Regions from separate parts of the Tissierella pigra genome, predicted to be linked through region 2. Evidence: riboswitches for the same ligand, from Rfam matches in the RefSeq annotation. Region 2 holds a riboswitch; each other region holds the start of a gene.
The links. A riboswitch is a leader RNA that binds a small molecule or an ion and turns the genes downstream of it on or off. The one in region 2 is predicted to bind thiamine pyrophosphate.
Positions count from the first base shown of each region.

Region 1: it holds a riboswitch for thiamine pyrophosphate, as region 2 does, so the genes downstream of both, thiW (energy coupling factor transporter S component ThiW) here and thiD (bifunctional hydroxymethylpyrimidine kinase/phosphomethylpyrimidine kinase) in region 2, are expected to answer to the same signal.
Region 3: it holds a riboswitch for thiamine pyrophosphate, as region 2 does, so the genes downstream of both, thiT (energy-coupled thiamine transporter ThiT) here and thiD (bifunctional hydroxymethylpyrimidine kinase/phosphomethylpyrimidine kinase) in region 2, are expected to answer to the same signal.

Region 1 is NZ_JAHLPJ010000001.1:239,698-249,845, forward strand. Features, by position in the region: gene KQI41_RS01285 (hypothetical protein) at 82-558, shown strand; gene KQI41_RS01290 (hypothetical protein) at 573-989, shown strand; gene KQI41_RS01295 (hypothetical protein) at 1,003-1,179, opposite strand; gene KQI41_RS01300 (hypothetical protein) at 1,422-1,817, shown strand; TPP riboswitch at 1,940-2,051, shown strand; gene thiW (energy coupling factor transporter S component ThiW) at 2,128-2,637, shown strand; gene KQI41_RS01310 (rubrerythrin family protein) at 2,746-3,240, opposite strand; gene KQI41_RS01315 (Fur family transcriptional regulator) at 3,288-3,707, opposite strand; gene KQI41_RS01320 (GntR family transcriptional regulator) at 3,916-4,284, shown strand; gene KQI41_RS01325 (ATP-binding cassette domain-containing protein) at 4,286-5,176, shown strand; gene KQI41_RS01330 (hypothetical protein) at 5,163-5,906, shown strand; gene rsgA (ribosome small subunit-dependent GTPase A) at 6,285-7,316, shown strand; gene KQI41_RS01340 (sigma 54-interacting transcriptional regulator) at 7,429-8,820, shown strand; gene prdC (proline reductase-associated electron transfer protein PrdC) at 9,224-10,148, shown strand, end outside.
Region 2 is NZ_JAHLPJ010000001.1:2,337,260-2,347,226, reverse strand. Features, by position in the region: gene KQI41_RS11460 (GNAT family N-acetyltransferase) at 1-195, opposite strand, end outside; gene KQI41_RS11455 (aminotransferase class III-fold pyridoxal phosphate-dependent enzyme) at 245-1,471, opposite strand; gene KQI41_RS11450 (aminotransferase-like domain-containing protein) at 1,589-2,941, shown strand; gene KQI41_RS11445 (DUF4179 domain-containing protein) at 3,027-3,953, opposite strand; gene KQI41_RS11440 (sigma-70 family RNA polymerase sigma factor) at 3,946-4,500, opposite strand; TPP riboswitch at 4,756-4,854, shown strand; TPP riboswitch at 4,941-5,039, shown strand; gene thiD (bifunctional hydroxymethylpyrimidine kinase/phosphomethylpyrimidine kinase) at 5,119-5,940, shown strand; gene thiM (hydroxyethylthiazole kinase) at 6,036-6,860, shown strand; gene thiE (thiamine phosphate synthase) at 6,844-7,479, shown strand; gene KQI41_RS11420 (MerR family transcriptional regulator) at 7,627-8,445, shown strand; gene KQI41_RS11415 (HutD family protein) at 8,678-9,274, shown strand; gene KQI41_RS11410 (early set domain-containing protein) at 9,493-9,967, shown strand, end outside.
Region 3 is NZ_JAHLPJ010000001.1:1,799,680-1,809,827, reverse strand. Features, by position in the region: gene ylbJ (sporulation integral membrane protein YlbJ) at 1-312, shown strand, start outside; gene KQI41_RS08780 (ATPase) at 305-751, opposite strand; gene coaD (pantetheine-phosphate adenylyltransferase) at 757-1,239, opposite strand; gene rsmD (16S rRNA (guanine(966)-N(2))-methyltransferase RsmD) at 1,251-1,808, opposite strand; gene recG (ATP-dependent DNA helicase RecG) at 1,875-3,935, opposite strand; gene KQI41_RS08760 (DAK2 domain-containing protein) at 3,986-5,605, opposite strand; gene KQI41_RS08755 (Asp23/Gls24 family envelope stress response protein) at 5,624-5,980, opposite strand; gene rpmB (50S ribosomal protein L28) at 6,187-6,378, shown strand; gene KQI41_RS08745 (hypothetical protein) at 6,425-6,595, opposite strand; gene KQI41_RS08740 (thiamine diphosphokinase) at 6,678-7,313, opposite strand; gene thiT (energy-coupled thiamine transporter ThiT) at 7,330-7,878, opposite strand; TPP riboswitch at 7,935-8,034, opposite strand; gene rpe (ribulose-phosphate 3-epimerase) at 8,078-8,725, opposite strand; gene rsgA (ribosome small subunit-dependent GTPase A) at 8,727-9,602, opposite strand; gene pknB (Stk1 family PASTA domain-containing Ser/Thr kinase) at 9,612-10,148, opposite strand, start outside.

The DNA of each region.
Region 1 (10,148 bases), 2.1 Mb from region 2:
AAGTGTTGACTATTGGTGTCCAATGGTATATAATATAATTAAGAAAAGGAAATAAAAATAAAAAAACGAGGAGGTAGCAGAATGAAAAAGATGTTTATAGAAGCTCATAAAATGACAAGAGAAATGGTAGAAAAATACGGAGTAGACTACCAAGCACAATTCGGATTAAGTTTAAGCTACCTCCTAGAAATGGAGGAAAAGGAAATGTTAAAAGAATTAACAGGAACACCAAAACAAATAGCTTGGGCAAACGACATCAGAAAAGACCTTATAGAAAAATTTGAAAAGTTAGAAGTAGCAGATAGGGGAGTATATATAGACATGAATACGAAACTTTCTCCAAATGCTAGAATATCATTATCAGACACAAACATTGCCATCACCCCGGAAATTGTGACAGAAATGAAAAACTATATGCTAGAAACAAAAACAGATGCAAAATGGTATATAGAAACTAGAAGTGAAGTTATACTTCCAATCATCAAGAAACTATACATTGACGAAATGATTAGAAACAGATTTGCTGAAACCGGCGAAAAAGTGCAAATTATAAAATAGAGGGAGAGATTAAGATGATTTGGAATAAAAACATAGACCAAATACAAACAAATTTATTCACGTACTACTATTATCATGAGGATGAGAAAATTCATTTAGATATAAAGACACTAGATGAACACAAAGATGAATCATATCTAGGAATGATATGTGAATCTCAGGATGATGATTGGGAGGCTAAAATAGAAAATTTCATCAGAGAATATGAAGCTGATGAAAGAAATGCTAAAATTGCTAAAAGCCTAAATACAGAGACTAGAATAGCAAAAATAAGCATAAACAAAAAAGGAGGTACAGCTTCTAGAGAGGCAGTAGGATATAGACTGATATTGCCTAATGCATGGATGAATAAATTAGGAATAACGGAAGAAAGTAGAGAAGTTATTTTATCATTTGATGGAGAAAAAATAACAATAGAAAAGGACCATTAAGGTCCTATTTCTTTTAATAAAATTTAATTATCTTTTTCTTATCATAATCAAACTCAATACCTCTGTTAAAGGGTAATCCGTTTTTTCTCCAATACTCATATTCTCCATCTTCAAAATTGATTATTATTCTTTTTTCTCCTGACATAATATAGATTCTGTATTCATTATAATCGTATACATCTCCAGTCATCTTTTATTCCTCCTTTGAAATATTTAGCCAAAAATTAGCCAATTTGAAATCGACTTGGTTAAACTATAAAAAACTATCTTAGACACACAATGTTGCAATATAGCCATTTTAAGACTATTAAAAACTATAAAAACCACTCTTTTAGTTCCATCAGGTCTCAAGTAGTACACAATAAAATAATATTTAAGATATTACATGATGAAGATACACTGGAATTTTTATCAGAGGAAGAAAGAAAATTTGTGAAGAATCATATACCTGTTACTGGACTATTTAAGGGAGATAATAAGGTCTATAATGAAGTCTTGAACAATAAAGATAAATATATAATGAAACCTTTAGATTTAAATGCTTCCCAAGGCGTATATGCAGGCAGAGATTTAACACAAGATGAGTGGAAGAAAAGACTAGATGACTCCTTTAATAAAGATTATTTATATCAAGAATTCTTTACACCTTTCACTAGAGAACATATTTTATTTGAAGATAATGAGATAAAAGTAGAGGAGTTTAGATCTATAGTTGGACTTTTTATGTATAAGGAAAAATTTGCAGGTATTTATACTAGAATAGGAAAAAATAATATAATATCTGGACTTACAGACTATTATACATTACCAAATATATTGGTGAAATAGGAAAGAAATCTTATTATATTGTTTTTTCAGTATAAAGGGTTACTTTTATAAAAAATAAGGTTTAAATTGATTATTAAATTTAATTGTGATATTATTTTCATATATTTGAAAACTAAATAAAAATTATTCACTGGGAGTGCTAGAAAGGCTAGCTGAGAAAAAGACCCTATAAAGTCTTTAATCCCTTAACCTGATCTGGGTAATACTAGCGTAGGGAAGTGTAAAGATTTAGCATTTATTTATATGTTTAATTCAGCGCAAGTCCTACATGGATTTGTGCTTTTTTTGTTTTCTATAAGGAGGTGATATCGTGAATTTGAGAAAGCTAACCCTATCTTCTTTACTAATAGGAATTGGAGTGGTAAGTTCCAATATTATTTATATTCCTTTAGGAATCGCAAAGGTATTTCCTGTACAACATGTGATAAACGTAATAATGGCAGTATTATTTGGACCTTGGTATGGAATTGCAGTTGCTTTTCTTATTTCATTAATAAGAAATCTATTAGGTACTGGTTCCTTACTAGCATTTCCTGGTAGTATGATTGGGGCATTTTTAGCTGGAATATTGTATAGAAACACTAATAAGTCAATCTATGCCATTATAGGTGAAGTAGTTGGAACTGGTATAATTGGTGCAGTAGTTTCTTACTCTATAGCCAAGTACTTTTTGGGAAAAGAGAGTACATTAATATTTTTTGTAGGTCCATTTATTCTAAGTTCTTTAGTTGGCGGAATTAGTGGATATTTTTTACTGAAATTGATTGCCAAAACCAATGTTTTGAAGGTTTATATTACTAATATAGATGATTTGAAATGAAAAGCCATTAACAAATATAGGAATTATGCTTTAATTTTTTTTAAAGTTAAATAATAAAAAGACAGAGGATTTTCTCTGTCTTTTTGATTAATTTAAAATTAGCTTATATTAATATTTAATAAATTTTGAACCAGCTACATTACAAATACTACATTTTTCTGGTACGAATTTTTCAATGTTTCCACAAACAGGACATAGATAGTAGAAAACTTCTTCTTCGCTGTCTAGATTATCTAAAGCTTCTTGATATAATTTTGCATGAACTCTTTCAGCTTCCATGGCATAAGTAAATGTTTGTACTGCTGCTTTATTACCTTCAGCTTCAGCAATTTCTACAAAAGGTGGATACATAGTTTCAAATTCAAAAGTTTCACCATTTACTCCATCTTCAAGGTTTTCAGCAGTTGTTCCAACATTACCTGCTACTTTGAAATGTCTAAGAGCATGAATAGTTTCAGCATCAGCTGCTGCCTTAAATAATTTTGCAGCATTTATTTTTCCTTCTGATTCAGCTTTTTCTGAATACGCTAAGTACTTTCTATTTGCTTGAGATTCTCCAGCAAATGCTTCCATAAGATTTTTAATAGTTTTGTTGTTTTCCATTTGTTTTTCCCCCTAATTTTATATTTTATATTTTTTTAAATATTAAACTAATTAACTTTACTACAATTTGAACATAGTCCTTTAAAATACATATCCTTATTATGGATTTTAAAATTATCCAATTCTTTTATTTCTAATGAATCGAAGTCTATTTGAAAATCAAATATCTTTTTACAAGAACTACATTTAAAATGTCCATGATCTTTAGTAGTACTATCATAACGAGCTTCATTATCCTCTATAGTTAAAACTTTTACTAAATCGCTGTCTACTAAGGCATTTAATGTATTATAAATAGTTGTTTTTGATAATGTGGGAATTTCCTTTTGTAAATCTTTAAAAATCTCATCAACAGTTGGATGGGTTCTATTATTGTTTAGATACTCTAAAACCTTTAACCTTTGGTGAGAAAGACGGATATTTTTATTCTTTAACTCATTTACTAAATCTTCAAAGGTTTCATTCATCTTTTCACATCCTTTAAATATATAATGCCATATAACAATAATTATTACTAAGTTGTAATGATTACAAATTAATTATAAATGTAAAGATAAATAATGTCAAGAAGAATTTTATAATATTTAGAAAAGATATTGACAAAAATTCAAAATACATATATACTTAGTTACATAACTAACTAACCAATCAACATATAAATAAGGAGGGGTTCAGTTGTTAGATTTAAATTCAGATAAATCTATTTATATACAAATAGCAGAAATAATAGAAAATGATATTTTAATGGGGCATCTAAATGAAGAAGAACAATCGCCTTCTACAAATCAATTTGCAAAGATTTATCAAATTAATCCAGCCACTGCTGGAAAGGGACTAAATATCTTAGTTGATGAAGGGATTTTGTACAAGAAAAGAGGTATTGGTATGTTTGTAGCAGAAGGTGCTAGGAAGAAGATAATTAAAAAGAGGCAAAGTTTGTTTTTTAAAGAAATATTACCAAATATAATGGAAGAAGCCAACAGGCTTGAAATAACTAAAGAAGAAATTGCAGAATTTGTTGAAGAATATAAAGGAGGGGAATAGTGTGATTGAGGTAAAGAAATTAAACAAGTCCTATGGAAAATCTAAAGTTCTTACAGATATTGATTTAAACATTGAGGAAAATAAGATTTATGGATTACTTGGAAGAAATGGAGTAGGTAAGACCACATTATTAAATCTAATATCTGGTCAAACATTAAAAGATAGTGGAGAGATAAATCTAGATGGTGAAGAAATTTTTGAAAACTCTCATGCTATGGGTGATATATGTTTAATCAAGGATTTTCCAGAGTCTATTAAGGAAAGAAAGGTAAAAGATGTATTGGCAATGGCCAGTATAATATATAAGAATTGGGATGAAGAATATAAAGATTATCTAATTAAGGAATTTAATTTAAATACAAAGAAAAAACTGATGAAGCTATCAACAGGAAATAAAACTATTGTGGGATTAATTATAGGTTTTGCTTCAAGAGCAAGGATTACCATGTTTGATGAACCCACATTAGGTTTAGATGCGGCTATGAGATATAAGTTTTATCAATTACTTTTAGAAGACTATGAAAAAAATCCAAGGACAATAATCATATCAACCCACTTAATAGACGAAGTTGCCAATATGTTTGAAGAGGTAATCATTTTGAATAATGAAAAGGTTGCATTAAAAGATGAAGTAAGTAAGCTTAAAGAAAAATCTTACTTCCTATCTGGTCGTAAAGATGTGATAGATCAAGTTACAGATAATAAAAAGGTAATTCACAAGGAAGAATTTGGCTCTACTAATATAGTAGGTATATATGGAGATTTCACTGAAGAAGAATTCAAATATATAAGAAATAATAATATTGAAATAAGTAATATACCACTTCAGAAACTATTTATATATCTTACTGAAAATATGATTAAGGAGGAAAATTCAAATGGATTCAATTAAAAGGATATTTAAATTTCAAAATCGTGATTTGAAAAAATCTATAGGCGTATTTTGGGGAATTATATTAATAGTTAATTTACTGTCCAGTATATTGTCTATATCCTATAACAGTAATATTATATATGGACTTAATTCAAAGGGTGGAGAGGCAATTTCATTTATAGGTGCAAATATGATGTCTATATTTATCTTTATAATAATATATGGGATTATTATGTATTATGAAGACTTTGCACTAGCTCTTAGTTTTGGAGTTACAAGAAAAGATTTTTATAGGTCTGCCATAGTAAATAATATGCTTGTGGCTATAATCTTTGGAATTATTCAAGGCGGATTACATCTTATTGAAGGATATTTCTTTAAAACTTCAGGATATAAGTTAATGACAGAATTCGGTATATTTAATACATCTACAGATAATATATTATTTATAATACTTTCTTTGTCAGTATTCTTTCTAGCATTACTTTCTATTTCTAACCTTCTAGGAGTCTTGCAATATAGATTTGGATATAAGCTTTGGATAGGAGTTGGAGTAGTGTTTTTATTGGTATTAAACTCAACAGGAGTTTCTTTTTCCATTAAGACAATTAAAATGCTTTCAAATATGTATTTATGGTTTTATTCAGTGTTTAATGCAGGGTCTGTCTTCATACTAGAAGTAATTTTAGCTGCTATTTGCTATTCTATAGGATATTTTTTTATAAGAAAGGCTAGTATTAAAAAATAAATAGACGTCACATACTTGACAATGATATTTTTCCCCTATATACTTGAGTTATGTAAATAGCAAGGAGTTGATGTGATATGATAATAATGATAATGGTGAGACTTCAATAAAATCAAATATGGGCCAAGGAACAAATAGTCAATACTATGTTTTTTTGTTATGCAATAAACCTTGTGCCGTAGAAATCAACCTTTCACATCTACTAAGAATTTAATAATTAAATAATATTGCCGTAGATAACTAGAAGTGGTTTTGTCTACGGCATTTTTATGCCCATTTTTAAGAAAATAAAGGAGTGGTGTTTTATGAAAAAGAATATAAGTTTAAACATTAAAAATATAGAAACTAAAAGAAAATCAATTAATTTGGAGGAGTTAAATGATAAATAATATAGAGTATTACGGATTTACAGATTACTTTAAAAACCAAATAGAATCAATTAATGGAGATAATAGTCTGATTCCAGCAAGAGTAACTCAAGTGCATAAAGAAATATACACAATAATTTATGAAAATGTAGAAAAGAGAGCAAGGCTTAAAGGTTCTATATTTTACAATGATAAAAATGTTATATACCCAGCTGTAGGGGATTTTGTTTTAGTTAAACCAAACCCTTATGGAGAGGATATAATTTACTATGTATTAGATAGAAAAAGTAAGTTTTCCAGATTTGATTCACATTATGAAAAGGAACAGATGGTTGCTGCAAATTTTGACCATGTATTTATAATTTCGTCTTTAAATCATGACTTTAATATAAAAAGAATTGAGAGGTATCTTGCCATTGCATGGGAAAGTGGAGCAAGTCCAGCAATTATTTTGACTAAAACAGATTTAGTTGATGATATTCAGGAATATGCTTTTCAATTAGATGATATTGCCATGGGTGTGCCAGTTTTCTATCTAAGCTCAGTAACAGGAGAAGGCATAGATGAATTGAAAAATTATTTAAAGCCAAGAGAAACCATAGTATTTCTAGGATCTTCAGGTGTAGGTAAATCTTCTTTAGTAAATGCTCTATCTGGAGAAGAGATAATGAAAGTCAATGATATTAGGGAAGAGGATAGTAAAGGCAGGCATACTACAACTCATAGGGAATTAATTATGTTAAGAAACGGAACTATGATAATAGATACTCCTGGAATGAGAGAACTTTCACTTTGGAACACTGAAGATGGACTAGATACTGCATTTTCAGAGATAGAGGAACTAGGAAGACTATGCAGATTTAAAGATTGCAGCCACAATAAGGAGCCAGGCTGTAGGATTAAATCAGCATTGGCAACAGGAGAGCTTAGTCATGATAGGTGGGATAACTATATAAAGCTTCAGAAAGAAGCTAAGTATGCTGCAAAAAAGGAACAATTGAATATTAAAAAGAAGGAAAGATTATTAAAGAAAAAGTCATAAAGTAAAGCCAGCTATTTAGCTGGTTTTATTTATAAAGAAATAGGTGAAAGTCGTTTTTTATAGTTATTTGTGATAAAATTATATATAATAATAACCCAAGTAGGTGATAAATTTGACTGAACATTATATTGGAGAAATAGAACTTCAACTAAGGCTTATACTAGGAAATCTTCATGAGGCAGTATGTGTAATAAATACATCTGGCATAGTTACATTTTGGAATGCCAGTTCTGAGAAATTATATGGTATAAAGGCTAAGGAAATTGTAGGACAAAGTATTGAAAAATTCTTTAAAGATCCAATACTTCTAAGGGCATTAAAGGAAAAAAAGACATTTCAAAATCTAAAACATAATCCAAAAGGAGAAACAGATGTAATCCTATCTGCTGTGCCTCTTATATATAAAGGGGAGCTAATAGGAGCAGTATCCACAGATAGAGACTTAAATGAAATAACCAATTTATATATGGAATTAGATAGAGAAAAAACAAAAGTAGAAATCCTAAAGCAACAGATGAAAGAAATAACTCAAGATAAGTATTTCTTTGGTAAGATTATTGGGAAATCTAAGGCATTAGTAGATGCAATGACTGTGGCTAAACAAGTGGCTAAGACTGATGCCAGTGTACTTATAACTGGAGAAAGTGGAACTGGGAAAGAGGTGTTTTCTAGGTCAATACATGAGGAAAGTGAAAGAAAAGGAGATTTTATTCCTGTTAATTGTAGTGCAATACCATCTAATTTATTGGAATCAGAATTATTTGGTTATATAGAAGGTGCATTTACGGGGGCATATAAAAAAGGAAGACCAGGTAAATTTGAGTTAGCAAATGGAGGAACTTTATTTTTAGATGAAATAGGAGATATGCCTTTATTAATGCAGGCAAAACTTTTAAGGGTTTTACAGGATGGTATAGTATATAGAGTAGGTAGCAGTAAACCTATAAAGGTAGATGTAAGGATAATAGCTGCAACCAATAAAGATTTACATAAGTTAATGGAGAATGGTGAATTTAGAGAAGATTTATATTATAGACTAAATGTGGTAACTATATCTATACCACCTCTTAGAGAAAGAAAAGAAGATATTCCAGAGCTTATAAAGGATTTCTTGCTGGAATTTTCAAAGAAAAACAATAAAAATAATATATATATGACTCCAGATGCAATGAAGATATTGACTGATTATCATTGGAAAGGAAATATAAGAGAACTGAAAAACACTATTGAAAGGCTAGTTATTTTATCTCAAGATAATGAAATAGGAATTAAGGATATTCCAATAGAAATAATAAATAGTACAAATGTAACATCCTTTATAGATTTAGATAGAGAAATTCCCTTTGATTTTAAAGAAGCAGTGGAGGAATTTGAAAAGAATATAATTATAAATGCTTTAGAAAAAACCAATGGAAATAAGGTACAGGCAGCAGAACTTCTAAATATAAAAAGAGCAACCTTATATTATAAATTAAATTTATATAATTTAACGAAATACCTTTAAAATCATAGGGAAGTGTCAAATAAATGACATGAATGTATGAAAAACTGACATTTACTATTTTTAAATCAGAAATCTAGTAATATCAAAGTTTTAAACCATAAAGCCTATAAATATTAGAGTATAATTAGATTTATCTATAATAAAAAAATAAGTATAAGACCTATTTATGTCAGGTTATTGACATAAATAGGTCTTAGGTTTATAATCATGATTATAAATGTTTAAATATTAACATAGAAATGAAAAATTAAATATTATTGCTATATAATTAAAGTGTTGAAAGACGCTGATTTATATTGGTTATAGTAATTCAAATAAGGAAAATCTTATAAGTCTCATAAAGTTGGTATAATAATTGCATATATAAACAATATATAATAATTTGCTATTAGGAGGTAGGAAGATGATAATTCCTTTAAAGCAACATATAGGTGCTCCTTGTACGCCTATAGTAAATATAGGTGATGAAGTAAAAAGAGGTCAGTGTATAGGAGAGCCTAATGGTCTTGGTGCTAAAATACATGCAAGTGTATCTGGAAAAGTTGTAAAGATAACAGAGGAATATATAGAAATTGAAGGAGCAGATTTAGATAATAAAGATTATATGAAAATAAAGAAATGTGATACCATAGCAGAAACTGCTTATGAGGCAGGTATAGTAGGCTCAGGTGGAGCAGGTTTTCCAACTCATATAAAATTGCAATCTGAAATTCCAGATGGATATATTATTGCAAACTGTGTGGAATGTGAACCTATTTTAAATCATAATATTAGACTTTTAGAAGAAAATCCTGAAATAGTTATAAAGGGTGTAAGATATGCCATGGAGGCTACAAAGGCACCTAAAGGATATATAGCAATAAAAGCAAAAAATAAAAAAGCCGTAGAATCATTGAGAAATGCCATTGGAGATAAAGATGACGTAGAAGTAAAAGAGTTAAGGGATATGTATCCAATGGGAGAAGAAAGAGCTATAATCTATGAAATATTTGGTACTTGGTTAGAACCTACTCAACTTCCAATAGAGGCAAAATGTGTAGTAATGAATGGTGAGACTTTAGCAAATTTAACAAGAGCTGTTGAAGATTTAAAGCCTGTAATAGATAAGGACATTACCATAGGTGGAAAACTTAAAAGTGGTAAAGAATCCAATGTGTTTTTCCAAATGCCCATAGGTACTGAAATAAATGAACTTATAGAACAATGTGGTGGAATTGATGGAGATTTTGGAGAAATAATAATTGGTGGTCCATATACAGGAAAACCAGGAGATATGGAAAAGTCAGTGGTTACAAAGACATCAGGCGGTGCTATTGTTACCATACCTT
Region 2 (9,967 bases):
ATCTGTAACGACTCTACCAAATCCAACTAATTTTTCATTCTGGTATACCCCATAACAGATGGAGTTTTCAACTGATTTGAATATTGTTTTTTCAGCTCTTTCATTAGCCCAATAAGATTGTCTGAGTAATGAATTTACTGCTTCAATATTTAATTTTGATTTATCAGTAGAGATATAATACTCAAGGTTGTTCATTTTACTACCTCCATAACTTTAAATAATAATTTATACAATCCCATATAAGTTATTTAGATATTATAACTGAATTAGATTCTAGAATGATTTCAAGAGAATTACATAGGCTATCGATTTCTTCACTTTTAATTATTAAAGGAGCATAGAAATGCAGATAATTATGAGCCTCTGAATATCCAATGAAAAAACCTCTTTTAAGGAGATGCTTAAATACTTCTAATGCCTTATGTTTTCTATTAAGAACTGCAACGTTCATCATTCCTCTTCCGCGTACTTCTGTTATTCCACCTGTACGTTCTCCTATTTCAGCTAGTTTGTAACGAAAATATTCGCCTATTTTATTTCCATATTCAATGAGGTTTTCATTTAACATGACTTCAACTACTTTTCTTGCTACAATACAACCTAGAGGATCGTCTGTATGGGATTGGACGTATCTAAAATCCATTGACTCTACTATCTTTGCCAATTCTGAACGAACTAGCACGCCGCTTATGGGATAGCCGTTTCCAAGACCTTTACCTAGTGCAATAAAATCAGGGGAGCTTGATTCACTGTCAAAGACCCTATAGTGTTGGAATCCAAACCATTTACCAGTTCTGCCGAAGCCTGTTGTAACTTCATTGGCTATAACAAAACCTCCTGCATCTCTAATATTTTCAACTAAAAATGTAATTAGCTTATCGGGTGGACACAGAACAAGACCTCCTGAATTTCCAGGTTCGAAAACAAATGCTGCCATATGTGAGAAATCTATATGATTATGTTTGCCACATTCTCCACAGTTAGAATCTTTTGTACAGTTAAGGCACTCATATACATCTAGATCCATCCATTGATTAGGATTTCTAGGCATCCTTAGTTCTGTTGATGTACCAAGATAAGAAATTGATAAGGAGAGCTTCTTTAGTCTACCAGTAACAAGTTCAGCTAGTAAGACAGCTAGAGAAACAGCTTCACTTCCTGATGACATAAAGGTACCTTTATAATTTCCTTTAAGTTTAGATGCTGCAGTAAGTTCTTTTACTAAGGCACCTGGGTGTTCTGTATCAAAATATTGATGAGTATGAAATAAATGTCCTGCATTTTCAACTATAGTATCTACCACTTCTTTCTTGCTATGACCTAGGACAGCAGCCCAACATCCTGATTCAAAGTCAATCAATTCTCCATATTCCTTAGTTTTGATTCGGGTACCTAAAGTTCCCATGACTGTTAGAGAAACATTTGGACTTACAAACATTTTCATGCACTTATCTTTGTATAGTTCATCCACCTTTATTACCTCCAATATATTGAATTATTGTAAATTAAGTATATAATGAAAAATATAGTAGTTCAATTATGCAAAATCTATTCTGTACTATTACAGAATATGGGATGGAGGTGAGAAATGATGAAAAAAAGCAAAGTTGAGATAGTAAAGGATTTTATATTTAGAGAAATTAAGGATGGGCGAATAAAAAATGGTCAGCGGCTTCCCAGTTGCAGAGAAGTATCTTCATATCTTTCTATCAATAAAATAACTGTAAATAAAGCATATAACGAACTTGAAAGAGAGCATAAAGTATATAGTATTCCCCGTGGAGGTTTTTACTTGGTTGATTCTGAAGAAAGTTTAAAAGTAGTACAGAAAGAGGTTGATTTCAGGACAGTTAAGCCAGATGAAAAACTTATTCCATATAGGGAATTTACTCATGTAATGAATAAGGCAGTTGATATGTATAAAAATACATTGTTTGGATATGAATCTAGTGGAGGACTATCTTCTTTAAGGGATACATTGAAGTATGAATTCCAGAAGGATGGAATATATACTACTGCTGAAAGGATAATAGTTACCCATGGAGCCCAACAAGCCATAGGGCTAGTGTTCCAATATCTATTTAGGAAAAGTAAAGGTAAATTACTTGTTGAATCTCCTACATACAATCTTGCTTTAAAATTGGCAGATCATTTAGGGATTGATATTATGGGAATTGAAAGGAGGGTTGATGGTTTTGACTATAACGAAATGGAAATGATATTTAAGTCAGGTGAAATTACTGCCTTTTATATTATACCAAGACATCATAATCCCACAGGTTATACTCTTTCTGAAAAAGACAAACAGAAAATTGCCGAACTCTCTTTTAAATATAATGTGTTTATTATAGAAGATGACTATTTAGCAGATATAGGCTCAAAAAAAGGTTCCATGCCAATACATTATTATGATATAAGGAAAAGTACTATTTATATACGAAGCTTTTCAAAAGCTTTCATGCCTGGAATAAGAATGGGGGCAGCAGTACTTCCAGAGTCCATGATTGAAGAAGTGATTAATATTAAGCATATTAGTGATTTGAATACATCAAAAATTCCACAAGCAGCACTGGATATTTTCATAAAATCAGGAATGTATGAAAAACATATTAAAAAGGTGAAAAAATCTTATGAAACCAAACTTAAGAAGGCATCTGAAATTGTTAAATCATTAAGCTCACTAGATTCCAGTTGGTATGTTCCAGAGCATGGAATATTCATATGGCTTCATCTTCCTGAAGATATAGAGGCTGTAGAACTTGAAAAGAAACTTAAAGATCATGGGATTTTGGTAAAAACAGCATTAGAATTCTTCCCCGAAGAATGGTTTGAAAAGAAAAATCGGAAGGATTGCAACTACATAAGGCTTTGTATATCTGGTGTTCCAGAAGAAAATATAGATGCTTTGGCTACTATAATTTCAGTTATGGAAGCTGAATAACTATGTGTACAAGTAAATCAAGGGATGAAGTTTAATTAAGCCTCATCCCTAAATATGGTATATGTTTTTAAATATTACTTCTTTACTATTTTATACTTTGAGGGACTTTGTCCATAGTCCTTTCTTCAACGTATATATCTATACTATTATTAAAAGTATCTTTATACTCTTTCAATTTTTCTTGTGCTTCTTTATCTGAATTATATTGACCCAGTTCATATAAGTATGTTTCATTGCTATCTTTTAAAATTCTAAGGTCTTCTATTTCAAATAACATTTCTTCAAGAAAAGCAAATTCTTCTCCTTTTTCATAAGAACTAGTTCTTATGGAATATATTTTTTGTTCTGAAGTTTTTTCTGTATTTTTTGAAATTTGTATTTTTATATAAGCAGGATTTTTATATTCCTCTACTTTGAAATCAATTGGTTGATTAAATACTATGTTGAATCTTTGTGCAGAGTCATCTAAAGTCATTAATTCATAGATATCTTGGATATATTCACTCTTTTTTAACTCTTCAAAGTACTTATTGGCAGAAAGACCTCTTGCACCAGATATAGAAAATGTCATTGTAAAAGGTGCTTCCTTATAATCCACATTAAAAAATGGTGCAATTTCTTGGTTTTCTTTATTAAAGCCATCAAAGTTTATTGTGATAATATCAGAATCTTTTTTTTGGTCTAGAGATATAAAATTTACATCAATGCCGTCAGTTATTTTACCTCCTTGAGAACTTCCATTATTAAATTGAAGTATATTAACTAGTGTGCCTAAAACGGGAACACCTTCAAGACTATTTGCAAAGGATGGGGAAATGTTTATACTAAGAGTAAATATTCCAACTGCCGCAGCTACTGATATAAAGCTATTAATTATTTTTTTCTTGCTTTTATTATTTTTTTTCATATAATTCTCTCCCTTTATTATTGAATTGTTAATTGTATCGTTTAAGGCATCAGGTATTTTTATATCTGAATAAATTTTTTTCAAATCATCAATATTATTATTCAAAATCTTCGCCCTCCTTAAGTTCTATTTTCAAAAGTTCTATTGCCTTATAAAGCCTAGTTTTTACTGTACTTAAAGGAAGTTCTAGAATTTCAGCTATTTCTTTCAACTTTAAGTTCTGAGAGTATCTTAATATTATGACAATTTTATAATTATGGTCTAACTTTTCTAAGGCTTCTTTTAAGTCAATGGATTCCACAATATCATTTTTTTCATTATTTAAACTTTCTATAGTCTTATTATCTAGATATAAAATTCTTTTAGATTTGTTTATAAAATTAATAGCACAATTGATGACTATACGAACGATCCATGTATTAAAATATTCTGGATGTTTTAACTTACTTATTGATATATATGATTTATAGACTGCTTCCCCTATAATATCAAGTGCATCCTGTTCATTGTGTACATAGCTATATGCAATTCTATATAAATCTTCTTTTTTGCTATTTATAAGAAGGCCAAAACTCTCACCATCTCCCTTTATTGCTTTAAGAACTAATTTTTCCAGTATAACCACCTCCTTGAGAATAAAATATGAGCTCATTTTTATTATCTGTCTATTAGACAATTATATAGCTGAAAAAGTTTTATTAAATTATATATTATTTTTATATATGTGATTATTGAATTATATCTTAAAGAGTAATTATACTTTTTTAGATAATTTTTTAAATCTAATATCTGATGATAGTATGACTATAATTGTTGAAGACAGCAATCATTATATAAATAAAGTTAGAGAATAAATTATATTTTGTACCTTGATTATGTTATTATTATAAGATATACTCAATATAGTTAATATTTGCGGGGGGACTAGAAGTAGTTGAGAAGGTAAAACCTGACCCTTTGAACCTGTTGGTTAATACCAACGTAGGGAAGCAAATCACTTACATTATTGTATTTGATTAGGGTGCTTCTCCGTGTAGAGAAGTACCCTATTATTATTTAAGATAGGATTATTAAGTAAAAAATGAATATAGTTAATATTTGCGGGGGGACTAGAAATAGTTGAGAAGGTAAAACCTGACCCTTTGAACCTGTTGGTTAATACCAACGTAGGGAAGCAAATCACTTACATTATTGTATTTGATTAGGGTGCTTCTCCATATAGGGAAGTACCCTAGTTTATTATATATAAAGAAGAAAAGGAGGAGTTTAAATGAAAAAGGTACTTAGTATTGCTGGATCAGATTGTAGTGGAGGTGCTGGTATACAGGCAGATTTAAAAACATTTTCAGCACATGGAGTATTTGGAATGAGTGTCATTGTTTCAGTAGTAGCAGAAAATACCAGCCGTGTTATGGATATACAGGATATTACTCCAGATATGATTGAAAGTCAGATTGATGCAGTATTTGAAGATATTGAAGTTGATGCTGTGAAAATTGGCATGCTGTCTACACAATTTTGCATGGAGGCAGTAGCAAGAAAACTTGAGCAATATAAGCCATGTAATGTTGTAATTGATCCTGTAATGTATGCGAAAAATGGGTGTCCGCTTATGGACCCCGATTCCATAGATACGTTGATTAAAGTTGTACTACCTTATGCTGATTTACTTACACCTAATATTCCAGAAGCTGAGAAGATATCAAATATCAAAATAAGAAACACAGAAGATATGAAAATAGCAGCAAAACTTATTTATGACATGGGATGTAAAAATGTTCTTGTTAAAGGTGGTCATGCTATTGGAGATGCACTGGATATTTTATATGACGGTAAAGAGTTTTATTATTTTAAAACCCAGCGTATAAATACGAAAAATACCCATGGGACAGGTTGCACCTTTTCTTCGGCTATTGCTTCCAATCTTGCACATGGTATGCCTATGTCTATTGCCGTAGAACAGGCTAAAAAATATATTACAACAGCAATAGAACATTCCTTAAATATTGGTAAGGGTAATGGACCAACACACCATTTCTATGACCTATATAAAAATGGTTTGAACATCAAGGAAAGTAAAGGAGATTTGTAATGAAAATGAAAATCAACAGGTGTCTACCTTATCTGTAATGGTAGCTATTGGTTCTATATGCTTTATTATAAATAAAAGAAAGGTTGGGAGTACTAATGAATTACTTAACTAATAATTGTGCAGATTTACTTCATGAAATTAGGATAAAAAGTCCACTCATTCATAATATCACTAATTATGTTACAGTAAATGATTGTGCAAATGCCATCTTGGCAATTGGAGCATCACCTATTATGGCTGATGATGTTGGAGAAGTGGAAGAAGTGGTTTCAATATCTTCCGCTCTTGTAATTAATATAGGAACTTTAAATCAACGAACTGTTGATTCCATGATTAGAGCTGGAAAAAAAGCCAATAAACTTCATATTCCCGTAGTTTTAGATCCTGTTGGAGCAGGAGCGTCCACACTGCGAAACGAAACAACACAAAAAATTCTCTCAGAAATAAAAATAGATGTAATTCGTGGAAATTTATCAGAAATTTCCTTTATAGCTGGACTAAGTGTGTCTACAAAAGGAGTTGATACTTCAAAAGCAGATGAAAAAAATGATGCAGAAGCTATTGCAAAGTCAGTGGCGAATAAATATTCTTGTGTTGTAGGAATTACAGGAGAAGTAGATGTTATTTCAGATGGCATTCGTATTGTTAAAATAACCAACGGCCATAAACTACTTTCTAAAGTAACTGGTACAGGCTGTATGACATCTGCACTTGTAGGTAGTTTCTGTGGTATAACAAAAGATTACTATACAGCAACAGTTACAGGAATTGTTGTAATGGGAATTGCTGGTGAGCTTTCCTTTGTAAAAACTAGAGAAATGGGAACAGGTAGTTTTCATATTGGTATTATTGATGCTTTATCAAATATGAATAGCACATATTTTGTAGAAAGGGTGAAGATAGATGAAACCAAATATTGATTATACACTCTATCTTATAACAGATAGAGAGCTTATGAGTACAGAAAAACTGGAGACTGCTGTAGAACAAGCTATTTTAGGTGGTTGTACTGTAATACAATTGAGAGAAAAAAATTGCTCATCTTTAGAATTTTTTGAAATAGCAATGAAAATAAAGAAAATTACAGATAGATATCAGATTCCATTAATCATTAATGATCGAATTGATATTGCATTAGCAGTTGATGCTGATGGTATACACATTGGTCAAAGTGATATACCTGCAACCATTGCAAGAAAATTGATCGGCGACAATAAAATTCTTGGTGTATCTGTATCTACCCTTGAAGAAGCAATAAAGGCCCAGTCAGATGATGCAGACTATTTTGGTATCGGAGCAATGTTTGCAACTGATACGAAAACAGATGCAAAGCTTACATCCATAGATGAACTTGCACGAATACGAGAACATATTGAACTGCCTATTGTGGTAATTGGAGGAATTAATAAGACTACAATACCAGAGTTTGAAGGTATAGATATCCATGGGCTTGCAGTGGTCTCAGCTATTATTTCCCAGCCAGATATAAAAGAAGCAGCTAAGGAGTTAAAAAGTATGTTTAAGAAAGGAAAAAATTGATGACTGTTTTTAGATCTGCATATTTAATTTAGATAGTATGGTGTAAGAGTCAGCAGATAATTTTTAAATTATCTGTTGACTCTTACACTATGGTATGCTTTATACTATAATTGAGCTCAAAAAACACATATATGTGAGGTAAGATAAATGTTAAAAATAGGTGATTTTTCAAAACTATCAATGATCAGTATAAGAATGCTACGTCATTATGATGAGATTGGTTTACTTATTCCAGAGAGTATAGATGATTTTACAGGTTATAGATATTACAGCGAAGCACAATTGCCTCTTGCAGGTCGTATTAATGCACTAAAAGATATGGGATTTAGCTTGGCATCTGTTTCTAAAATACTGAAAAGTTATGAAAATCCACAAGCTCTAAAGGAATATTTATTATTAAAACAGACAGAAATTCAAGAACAAGCGGAGGAAATCCATCGACGTTTACTGCTCATTGAGACTACTATTCAGAGACTTGGAAAGGATGATAAGACAATGAATTATAATGTAACGTTAAAAGAGCTTCCTGAAAGATATGTGGCAAGTGTACGTAAGATAATTCCTAACTATGAGCAAGAAGGAATGCTTTGGAATATTCTCATGGAAGAAACAGCGTCTCTTCATATGCAAGATGGTGACCCATGTTATACTTTAGCTATCTTTCATGATGGAGAGTATAAGGAAAGCAACGTGGATATAGAAGTTCAGAAATCAGTCCGTGGAAACTATAAGGACACTGAAAATGTTAAATTTAAGACCGTTGCGCCAATTCAAATTGCTTCAGCTACTTACAAAGGAAGTTATGACCAAGTTATAGAAGTGAATGAAGCTGTAGCCAATTGGATTCGAGATAATGGATATGAATTTAATGGTTTGTCCTTCTGCATTTACCATGTTAGTCCTTATGAAACACAGAATCCAGAAGAATTAGTAACGGAAGTATGCTACCCTGTTAAAAAGAAATAAAATGAAATGATAAAAATCGTCTGTATGTTATAACATATAGACGATTTTTTCCACTGCTAAAAAGTGTAGTGGCATATTGTAAGAAGGGATTGAAGGCATATCAGTTGAAAATCAAACTTATAGTGGCGATTTCAAATTATCTGTTATAAAATATATACATATTATAAGTTTTTCAGCATATTAGACAGTTATGTATCATGTGCAAGACTATGAAAATAATAAGGAGAATAGAATGGAGATTAAGACAAGATTAATTAAAGAAGATGATTATATAATGACAGAATGGTCAGGAGGTAAGACTACTCAAATATTTATCTATCCAGAAGGTTCAAATTATAAAGAGCTTAATTTTAAATTCAGATTAAGCTCTGCAACAGTAGAATTAGAAAAATCAGAGTTTACTAAATTAGAAGGAGTAAATAGATTTATTACATCACTTGATAATGGGCTTAAATTAACACATAATCACAAAAAATATATCAATCTAAAACCCTTTGAAGTATACGAATTTGATGGGGGAATAGATACTACTAGCTATGGTATGGCAAGGGATTTTAATTTGATGCTTAGAGACGGAGTTGAAGGACAACTTGAGAGTATTTATATAGATAAAGAGTGTTTAATAGTAGAAGAAGTTCCATCTGATTTTAAGGAAGTCTTTTATTTTATATATGCTTGTGATAATGAGGTGTATGTTGATATCAAGGAAGATACAAAGCCTATTAGCCCATTTCAGACTCTTCTAGTTAGATCTAATAACAATATTCTAAATCTAAAACTAAGATCTGAAAAACCAGTTAATATTTTAATAGCAAAGATATATATATAGGAGTTTTTTGATATTTAGTATTAATATTCCATTGCAAATGAGTATCGTAGCTGGCAAGTGTTAAGGGTATTAGTTTTAATTAGATAAGTTAACGTATGACATAAATTAAACAATTTTTATACCAATAAACTCAACAAATTCCAATATTTGCCGATAATCTTTATAACTTAATTTATTTTATTATGGAATTCAATAAGATATGTGGAAGGAGGAATAGTATGAAAATAAATTTTAAATATGAAGAAAATGAGTACTTAAATATACATACTATATCTGTTATAGGTGAATTTAATGGCTATGATTCTAAAAAAGGACAAATGATAAAAGAGGGCAATACTTGGATTTTTGGACATAACCTTCCCCCAGGAGAACATAGATATAAATTTCTTATAAATGGAGAGTTGAAGCTTAATGATCCGACAGCTAATATATATTTGCCTGATGATAACGAAGAACTTTGGTCAGTAATTATTATTAATGATCAAGAAGAAAGACTTTATAATAATACTCAATATACGGTGCATTTGGATAAATATAATATAAGTTCAGTTGCAAAGGAAGAAGTTGTTGCTAATAAGAAAAGATTCAATATCTTCTTGGATAAGAAAGTAATAACAAGATTTGAATTTACCAAAGTAACAGGGTTACATACAGTGACAACAGTATGGTATACCCCTAAAATGGATTTGTTTC
Region 3 (10,148 bases), 540 kb from region 2:
CTTTCTATTCATAGTCAAGCTCTTAGTTTTATTAATAGAACAGATATAAATAGTAAGCTTTATATATTTTCAAAATTTCTTCATGGAATACTTGCAAGTATTTTGGGTTATATAATATATATTGTAAAATATAAAAACTATATACAACCTACATTTTCAAATTTTTCAACCTCCTATGGGCAGTTTGAATTACTAGATTGGGTCTATTTATTAACTAGCTCTGCTAAACTGGCTTTAACTATTAGTATATATATTTTTATACTATCTGTACTTATATCATTAATATTCAGGAAACCTAAAAGATTTAATTAGGTCCCCTTAGCTCTTTTCTATTTTCATTTATTAATTGAATTAACTCTTTTAAGTTTTCTTGAGTTTCTTCCATTAAGCTATCTGCATACTCCAGTGCTCCTATTCTAATTTCTTTAGCATTTGACTGGGCCTTTGTAATTATTTCTTCTGCTCTGGAGTTTGCCTTTTTTGTAATTTCATCTTGATCAACTAATCCTTCTAATCTATACTCTGTTTCTTTCAGTAAAGTATCTGCGTCTTTCTGTGCTTCTGCTAAAATTCTTTGTCTTTCATCTTTTATCCATGCTGCTTGTTTTATTTCATCTGGCAATTTTATTCTTATTTCTTTTAATATCTCTAAAATTTCAAATTTATCTACCATTACCTTTCCAGAAAAGGGTACACTTGTTCCAGATTCTACAATATCTTCAATTTCATCAATTAATTTTAATACTTCCATATGTATTATAATCCTCCTTCAAATTTATTTTTCAAGGCTAATTCTACTACTTCAGGAACAAAACATGAAATTTTACCGCCAAACATGGCTACTTCCTTTACAATACTTGAGCTTAAATAGGCATATTGACTACTAGAAACCATAAACATTGTTTCAACATCATCATTGACTTTTTTATTTACTAAGGCCATTTGCATTTCATATTCAAAATCTGAAACAGCTCTCAGACCTCTAATCATAGTAGTGCAGTTCATTTCTACAGCATAGTCTGTGAGAAGTCCTGAAAATGAATCTATTGTAACATTGTGAAATCCCTTTGTAACCTCTTTTAGTAAATCAATTCTTTCCTCCAATGAAAATGTATTCTTTTTCGATGGATTATTTAATACAGCTACTATTAGGTTGTCTACTTTTTTTGCAGCTCTCTCTATAATATCTAAGTGACCATAAGTAACTGGATCAAAGCTACCTGGGTATATAGCATTCATATATTTCCTCCTTATTGTCTTTTTCTATAAAATGATAAGGATTTACTTCCATATCTTCTTAAATCTGTTTTCTCAAAGCTATATAATATTTCTTCTAATTCTAATTCTTTCTCATGTTCAATTATTATTAGACCATTTTCTGCCAGTATATTAGCTTCATTAACTTTTTCTAAAATATTTTGAATAAATCCTTCTTTAAAAAAAGGTGGGTCTAGATAGATATAATTAAATTCAAGTTTTTTATCCCTAAAATTTCTTATGGATACTATAATATCTGACTTTATCACAAAGCTTCGATCTGTAAATTTAGTATGAGCTAAATTTTCTTTAATAATATTTATACTATCCATAGAATTATCTACAAAGTAACATAACTTGGCTCCTCTGCTTAGAAACTCTATTCCCATGGAACCAGAACCTCCAAATCCATCTAGTATAATGCTATCCTCATCTATATGTCCTAATATATTAAACAATGATTCTTTGGTTTTATCTTCTGTTGGTCTAACATTCATTCCCTTAGGAGATTTTAGTCTATGTCCTTTTCTTAGTCCTGATATTACTCTCAAATAATTTCCTCCTTAAAACCAATGTCATTAATATTTTATCATATATTTTCTATTTTAAAACATAAATTAATTAAATGTTAAATTTTCACCTGAATTTGAAAAGAGATTTTGTATTGTTTTCTTTAATTCTCTATATTTTTCTGCATTTAATCTACTATCTTGATTAATAATATTTATTGCTTCTTTTTGTGCAGCTTTTAAAATATCCATATCTTTAAACAAATTTGCAACTTTTAATTCTGGTAATCCATGTTGTTTAGTTCCAAAAAATTCTCCAGGACCTCGTAGTTCTAAATCCTTTTCAGAGATTTTAAAACCATCATTAGAACTTTGTAGTATTCTCATTCTCTCCCTGGATATGGGGTTTTTACTTTCATTTATAAGTATACAGTAGGATTGATACTCTCCTCTGCCAACTCTTCCCCTTAATTGATGTAATTGAGCAAGACCAAATCTTTCAGCATTGTAAATAACCATAATATTTGAATTCGGTACATTGACTCCTACCTCAATAACTGTAGTGGAAACTAATATATCCAATCTATGATTTTTAAATTCTTCCATTACAGCATCTTTCTCTTTAGACTTCATTTTTCCATGTAATAATCCAACCTTAAATTCTTTAAATACATTGTCTTTAAAATTTATATACAATTCTTCCGCTGCATTTATTTCTAGTGTTTCAGATTCCTCTATTAATGGACATACTATATATGCTTGCCTTCCGTCCATAATTTGTTTTCTAATAAAATTATTAACCCTTTCAATCATCTCTTTACCCACAGCATAGGTCTCAATTTCTTTTCGTCCTGGTGGCAGCTCATCAATAATTGAAATGTCTAAGTCCCCATATAAAATAAGTGCTAAAGTTCTTGGAATTGGAGTTGCAGTCATTACTATGGTATCTGGGTTGTGACCTTTTTGAGATAAAATGGCTCTTTGTTTTACACCAAATCTATGTTGTTCATCTGTAATTACAAGTCCAAGTTTGTTGAACTCCACATTTTCCTGAATAAGAGCATGGGTTCCTATTAATATATCTATTTTTCCTTGTTTCAAATTTACCAATATCTCCTCTTTCCTTTTTGGAGATAGGCTTCCTACTAGTAATTCAATTTCTATATCATAGGATTTAAAAAAATTTTTAAAGGATTCATAATGCTGACTTGCTAATATTTCTGTAGGTGCCATCATTACAGCTTGGTAACCTGACAATATAGATTTAAATATAGCAAGAATAGCCACTATGGTCTTTCCTGAACCTACATCTCCTTGTACCAATCTATTCATTTGAACATTAGATTCCATATTCTTTTCAATCTCTTTGAATACCTTAATTTGAGCATTTGTAAGTTTAAAAGGCAGTTTTTCAATGAACTCAGTTACTTCAATGGTTTCTTTAAATTTTATTCCTTTATTATTGCCTACAGTCTTATTCTTAATAGTGAAAAGACCTATTTGTAAAGTCAGCAACTCTTGAAATGCCAATCTTTTTCTAGCGTTTTCAAGTAATGTTTTACTTCCTGGAAAATGAATATTTATAATAGCATCTTTAATTCCCATTAATTTATATTTATTTATTATTTCTAAAGGTAGAAATTCTTCAATACCATGTAAATATTCACTAATAGTATATTTAATAACCTTTATTACTTCATTATTTGTTAATCCTTCTGTTAGTGGATATATAGGTATTATTCTTCCTACTTTATCCATTTTACCAACCTTTTCAAAAACAGGATTCATTATTTGAATTTCTCGCCCAACTCTATTTATTTTTCCATTAACAATTATTTTTTCACCTATAAGAAACTTGTCTTTTAAGTAATCTTGATTAAACCAAGTTAAATATCCATCAGACATATTATTTCTCACAGGAATTTTTAAAATCGATAAATTCTTTCTAGGTCTTATTATATTTCCTTTACCTATTATCTCAACTTCCAAGGTTGCCTTTTCATTTGTCTTAAATTCTCTTAAATCTCCAACCTGAGACCTATCATCATAGTCTCTAGGAACAAAATATAACAAGTCTTCCACTGTATTTATATTTAGTTTTTTAAATCTTGAAGCTCTTTTTGGTCCTACACCCTTTATATACTGGATATTCATTGATAATAATTCCATAAATTCCTCCAAGTTTATAATATTAATAAAACCCTGCCAAAGGCAGGGGTTTATTCTACGGAAAATATATAATAATATATTGGTTGACCTCCACATATTAATTCAATATCTAAATCATCATATAAATCAGATAAGTGCTTTTCTAAATCTTCCGCCATTTCTTCACTTAAATCACTCCCATATAGGATTGTAATCAACGAAGTATCTTCATCAACCATATTTTCCAGTAGCTTAATGGAAACCTCATTTATCTCTTTCCCACTGGCTACTATATCTCCTTCAGCAATCCCTATAATATCATCCTTTTGGATTTTTGTATTATTAAATTCTGTGTCTCTAACAGAATAAGTAACTTGACCTGTTTTTATATAGGTTATTGCTTCTTTCATAGTGTCTGTATTTTCTTCCAAGGATTTTGATTCATCAAAGGCAAGTAAAGCCGCTATTCCTTGTGGTATTGTCTTAGAAGGAATTACAACAACATTTCTATCGCTAAGTTCCTTAGTTTGTTCTGCAGTTAAAATAATATTACTATTATTAGGAAGAATAAAGACATTTTCTCCTGTAGTATTTTCAATAGCCTTTAGAATGTCTTCTGTACTAGGATTCATAGTTTGACCACCAGAAACTAAAGTATCTACATTAAGTCCCTTAAATACTTCATCTATTCCTTCTCCTATTGATATAGCAACAAAAGAATATGGTTTCTTTGGCTTCGACAACTCTGACTTTAGAAGAATTTCTTCATGCTGATATCTCATGTTGTCGATTTTTATGTCATTTAATTCTCCAAGACTTAAAGCCTTTTGTAGTACTGTCCCTGGATTATTTGTATGAACATGAACTTTTATTAGACCTTCTCCTCCTACTACTAGTAAGGAGTCTCCTTGAACAGATAATTCCTCTCTAAAAGTTTCAATATCTTTATAGTTGGTATTGATTATAAATTCAGTACAATATCCATATTTAATATCATCAGTATCTATATGTTCATGATGAGTACGGTCTTGTTTCTCTATATTTTTCACTTCAGGTTTAATTTCAATATTTTCTATTCCTGCTAAGGCGTTATAGGCCCCTGTTAAGACATATATTAAACCTTTACCTCCAGCATCTACAACTCCCGCTCGTTTCAAAACTGGAAGCATTTCAGGAGTTCTAGCAAGGGCTTTTTCCCCATGTTCTATTACTTTCTTTAGAAAAATTAAAATATCCTTTTCCTGTTTGCTAATGGATATTGCATATTCTCCACACTCTCTAGCTACTGTTAAAATAGTACCCTCTGTTGGTTTCATAACAGCTTTATATGCAGTATCAGATGCTTGTTTAAATGCTTCTGCAATTGTTTTAATATCTGCAGTATCTTTTCCATTCAATCCATTTGCAAATCCACGAAAAAGTTGTGATAAAATAACACCTGAGTTACCTCTAGCTCCCATAAGTGATCCATGGGATGTGGACAATGCTATTTTGCTAACACTATCTTCATCTAAATTAATTCCTTGTTTAATAGCAGAATTTACTGTAAGCGACATATTTGTACCTGTATCTCCATCAGGAACAGGAAAAACATTTAAGGAGTTTACCTCCTCTTTATTATCTTCTAGGAACTTTGCTGCACCTGCTAATGCTTTTTTTAGCATTGCTCCATCTAGAATTTCTATCCTCAATTATAGTACCTCCTTAGACTACTTTCCAACTCTAATGCCTTGTACATGTACGTTTATTTGGTCTATTTTTAGACCTGTTAAATTTTCAATATTAAATTTAACTCTTTCTATTATGTTTTCAGCAACTACAGAAATTCTTACTCCGTACTCTAATATAACATGCAAATCAATTGTCAATTTTTCATCTTTTGTATAGACCTTAATGCCTTTAGCTAAATAATCTGATTTTAACAGTTCAAACAATCCATCTGTCGCATTCTTAGAAGCCATACCTACTATACCATAACTTTCCATTGCTGATATTCCTGCAAGAGTAGCTATGACATTATCATCTATACTAATTACTCCATATTCGGTATTAGTTTTGGCTGACATAAATAATCGCCTCCTTATTTTAAATATGCCATATTTTATATTTTACCCCAAATTTTAAAATAGTTCAACTAAATCATATGATTATAATAATATAATAATACATTTTAGTTGCATTTTTACCGATTATTGTGTTAGAATATAATGTGTTATTATTGAAGTATAAAAATACTTATAAGTATTTTCATATAGTTAAGGAGGTGTTTGGAATGGCGAAAGTTTGTGAAGTATGTGGAAAGGGAAAAGTATTTGGTAACAAAGTTACTTTCTCAAATAAAAAGAGTTCAAGAAGTTGGTCACCTAACATTAGATCTGTAAGAGCTGTTGTTAATGGTGGAACAAAAAAAGTTAATGTTTGTACTAGATGTTTAAGATCTGGATATGTTGAAAGAGCATTATAATTATGTAAAAAATAAAACAAGGCTTCCATTATTATAAAGGAAAGCCTTATTTTATTTTTAGAATCAATCCTCCCATAACAAGCAGCCCTATTCCTATGAATATTAGTAGAACCTCTATGGGTATAAATTTTATAATAATCAATAGTCCTAAAACCGCCAAAGTTATGCCTACTATTTTTTTCATTCTTCTAATATATTTATAACAAAACCATTTCATAAGAACACCCCTAAGTACTTTGATATATTCTATTCATGTACTTAATAAATAGTTACAAAAACTTCAAGGATACATCCTATGTTTAATCTTTTGATATAAATATTAGCGCTTTTCCCTTATGGATTTTAACTATCCCAATATCTTCAACGATTTTATTGCTAATCCCAAGGGTGGAACCAAAAGGAATAAGTTTATTATCCAAGTTATAGAAAAATCCTTTTAAAGATACGATTATTCCAGTATTTGATATAGGTATAACAGAAGTATAATGGCCTTCTAAGTGTTCTATTTCCAGATAGTTATCTGTTAAATAAATTATATTGTTATCATCTACTATATTTGCCTTAATTCCTCTATTATATAAGGTATCAAGTAACAATATACTTGCCATTGTATGGTCTTGTCTCGTTCCTGTTACTCCCATAAGTACGATTTCATCACATCCTCTATCTATTAAATACTCCATAGCTAATTCTGTATCTGTTGAATCCTTAATAGATGAATACTTTTCAATGGGAATGTTTTTATTTACTATATATTCTAAAGTTAACTTACTTATTGAGTCCAAGTCTCCTAAAATCACATTTGGCAGCTTATTTATTTTCATCAGATGTTCCATGCCTCCATCTGCACATATAATATAATCCACTTCATTTATTATTTCTTTTAACCTATTATAATTAGTAATGGTTCCACTTGAAACTATTAATCCCTTCATACTGCACTTCCTTTTGTTATTTTGCTTTTATTGCTTTTTCTAAAGGTTTCCATATAATCGCAATTACTATATAAGAAATAATTAACTCAGGTAAAAGATAGTAAGCGTTATACTGTATTGAATAAATCCAAGGGTTTAAGTCACCTGCATATTCAGCAAAGAATATTACACCTGATAAAACATGGGATAACATTCTACCCAATATTCCCATAAGGACACCTAGAAAAACCCATATATACCCTTTAAATGATTCCTTCTCATTTATATAATATGCAATTCCTGCTAATCCTAATAACCCAAAAGCTAAAGGATAGTCTAAAATAAATTGTAAAGGATGATAAAAATAAGGTTTTAGTATAAATTGTAATATTCCATAAACACCACCTACGGTTACTCCTGGTAATATACCCCAACGAATTGCAAATAACATTATTGGAATCATACTCCCAGCAGTTACTGAACCACCCATCGGTGCTTCATATACCTTAATATAACTTAGTATGGTTGCTAATGCAATCATCATACCACCTTCTGTCAACATCTTTACACTCCATCTTTTTTGCATTAAAATTCCTCCTTTAAATAAATAGACCCATTGCCAACAATAGGTAATGGGTATTTAAAGGCTAATACACACTTCCCTACGCTGGCATTATCCAGGTCAGGTCATAAGGGTCGGGATAAATCCGCTCTCAGCCTTTTGGCTCCCCTAGTGCTAAAATTTTTCTATTCAATTGATTACATTATATCATAGAATATAATTTTTACAACTCTTTAAATTCTTTAGTTCGCTTTTCTACGTCTTCAGCTCCAAATATGTCAGAACCAGCTACTAATAAGTCAGCTCCACAATCTAGGATTTCCCTGGCATTGCCAAGCTTTACTCCCCCGTCAACTTGAATTATAATATCTAGACCTTTATTATCAATAATTTGTCTTAGTTTTCTTATTTTATCTTTCATTGCTTCAATAAAAGATTGACCACCAAATCCAGGATTTACAGTCATAATAAGTACTAAGTCTATATCATCTAAAATATACTCTATATTCTCTAATGGAGTAGCAGGATTCAACGAAACACCTGCCATAACACCATAAGATTTTATCTCCTGTATAGTTCTATGAAGATGAATAGTTGCCTCTTCATGCACTGTAATTAAATCTGCTCCTGCATCTACAAAGTCTTTAATATATCTTTCAGGTCTATCTATCATTAAATGTACATCAAAGGGAAGTTTAGTTACCTTTCTCAAGCTTTTTATAACTGGAGGTCCAAAGGTAATATTGGGAACATAGATTCCATCCATTACATCTAGGTGAAGATAGTCTGCACCACCATTTTCTACTTTTTCTATATCTTCTTTTAAATTAGCAAAATCTGCTGAAAGTAACGAAGGTGCGATTTTAGCCATTTTAGTACCTCCTTATATTTTTTATCTCTTCTAAAAAAAGCAAATAATTTTCATATCTATCTTTTGAAATATTTCCTTTTTCTACTTGATTTTTTACTTCACAATCTGGCTCATTTCCATGTAGGCAACTAATAAATCTACACTTTTGTCCATATTCTCTTATTTCTCTAAAATATTCCCTAAGTTCAGATTCTTCTTCAATAAAATCCACATTTAAAGAGCTAAATCCAGGTGAATCTAAAACAAAGGTATTATCATCTAACTCTAATAGCTCCACATGTCTAGTAGTATGTTTACCTCTTTTAGTTTTAGCACTTACATCTCCAGTTTCTAGTTTGAAATTTTTGTTTACTTCATTTAAAAGTGAAGATTTGCCTGCTCCTGAAGGACCTGCAAAAACTGAAATATTGTTATTTAGTGTATCTTTTAATTCTTCTATACCAATATGATTTATTGCGCTTGTCATAATCACTTTATATCCAGCTGTCTCATATATGTTTTTAAGCCTGGATCCCTTATCTAAATCTAAATCAGATTTATTTAGACATATGGTGACTTCCAGATTTTCATATTCTGCCATTAAAAGAAATCTGTCTAAAAGCCATGTATTAATATCTGGTTTTTTTATACTCATAACTATAATGGCTTGAGTAATATTTGCTACTGGAGGTCTTAGTAGTTGCGAATTCCTTGGATAGATTTCTTCTATATATCCTGTCTTATCTTCATCACTTATTCTAATCCTTACTTTATCTCCAATTAAAGGAGTTAGATTTTCTTCTCTGAATACTCCTCTCGCTCTACATTCAATTATATTATCTTCTGTTTTTACATAGTAAAAACCACCGACACCTTTTACTATTATTCCCTTTAGCATAAACTCCTCCTATTCATTTTTAGGAATGGTATCTTGATACATATCATCATAGTATACTTCAAACTGAGAACCTTTTTTCCCTTGAAGGGTTAGAGTAACTATACCTTCATCTGCTTTATATGTTTTTTCATGAACAATTTTACTAATTCCTTCTTGAATTCTTATGATTTTTATCCTAGTTTCCTCTCTATCTTGATGGAGAGTCAAGGTAAATGTTATTGGACTTTCTTTATTTCCTGATTCATTGTTATCATCATTATCACCATTATCATTATCTGTATCACCAATTGGACCACTGCTTACATATAAATCTACAGCTGTTTTAGTCTCTAAAGTCGTTCCTTGATTGTAACTTTGCCAAATAACTATTCCCTTTTCTAAATTATCATTTGGCTCTTCTCTTACTTCTCCTACTACAAGACCTAGCTTGACTATATCTTTCTTTACTTCTTCAATGTTTTTTCCTGTGTATTTTGGCATAATTACAGATTTGACTTCTTCACCTTGACTTATTATTAAGGTAATTCTAGTACCTGTTTCTACACT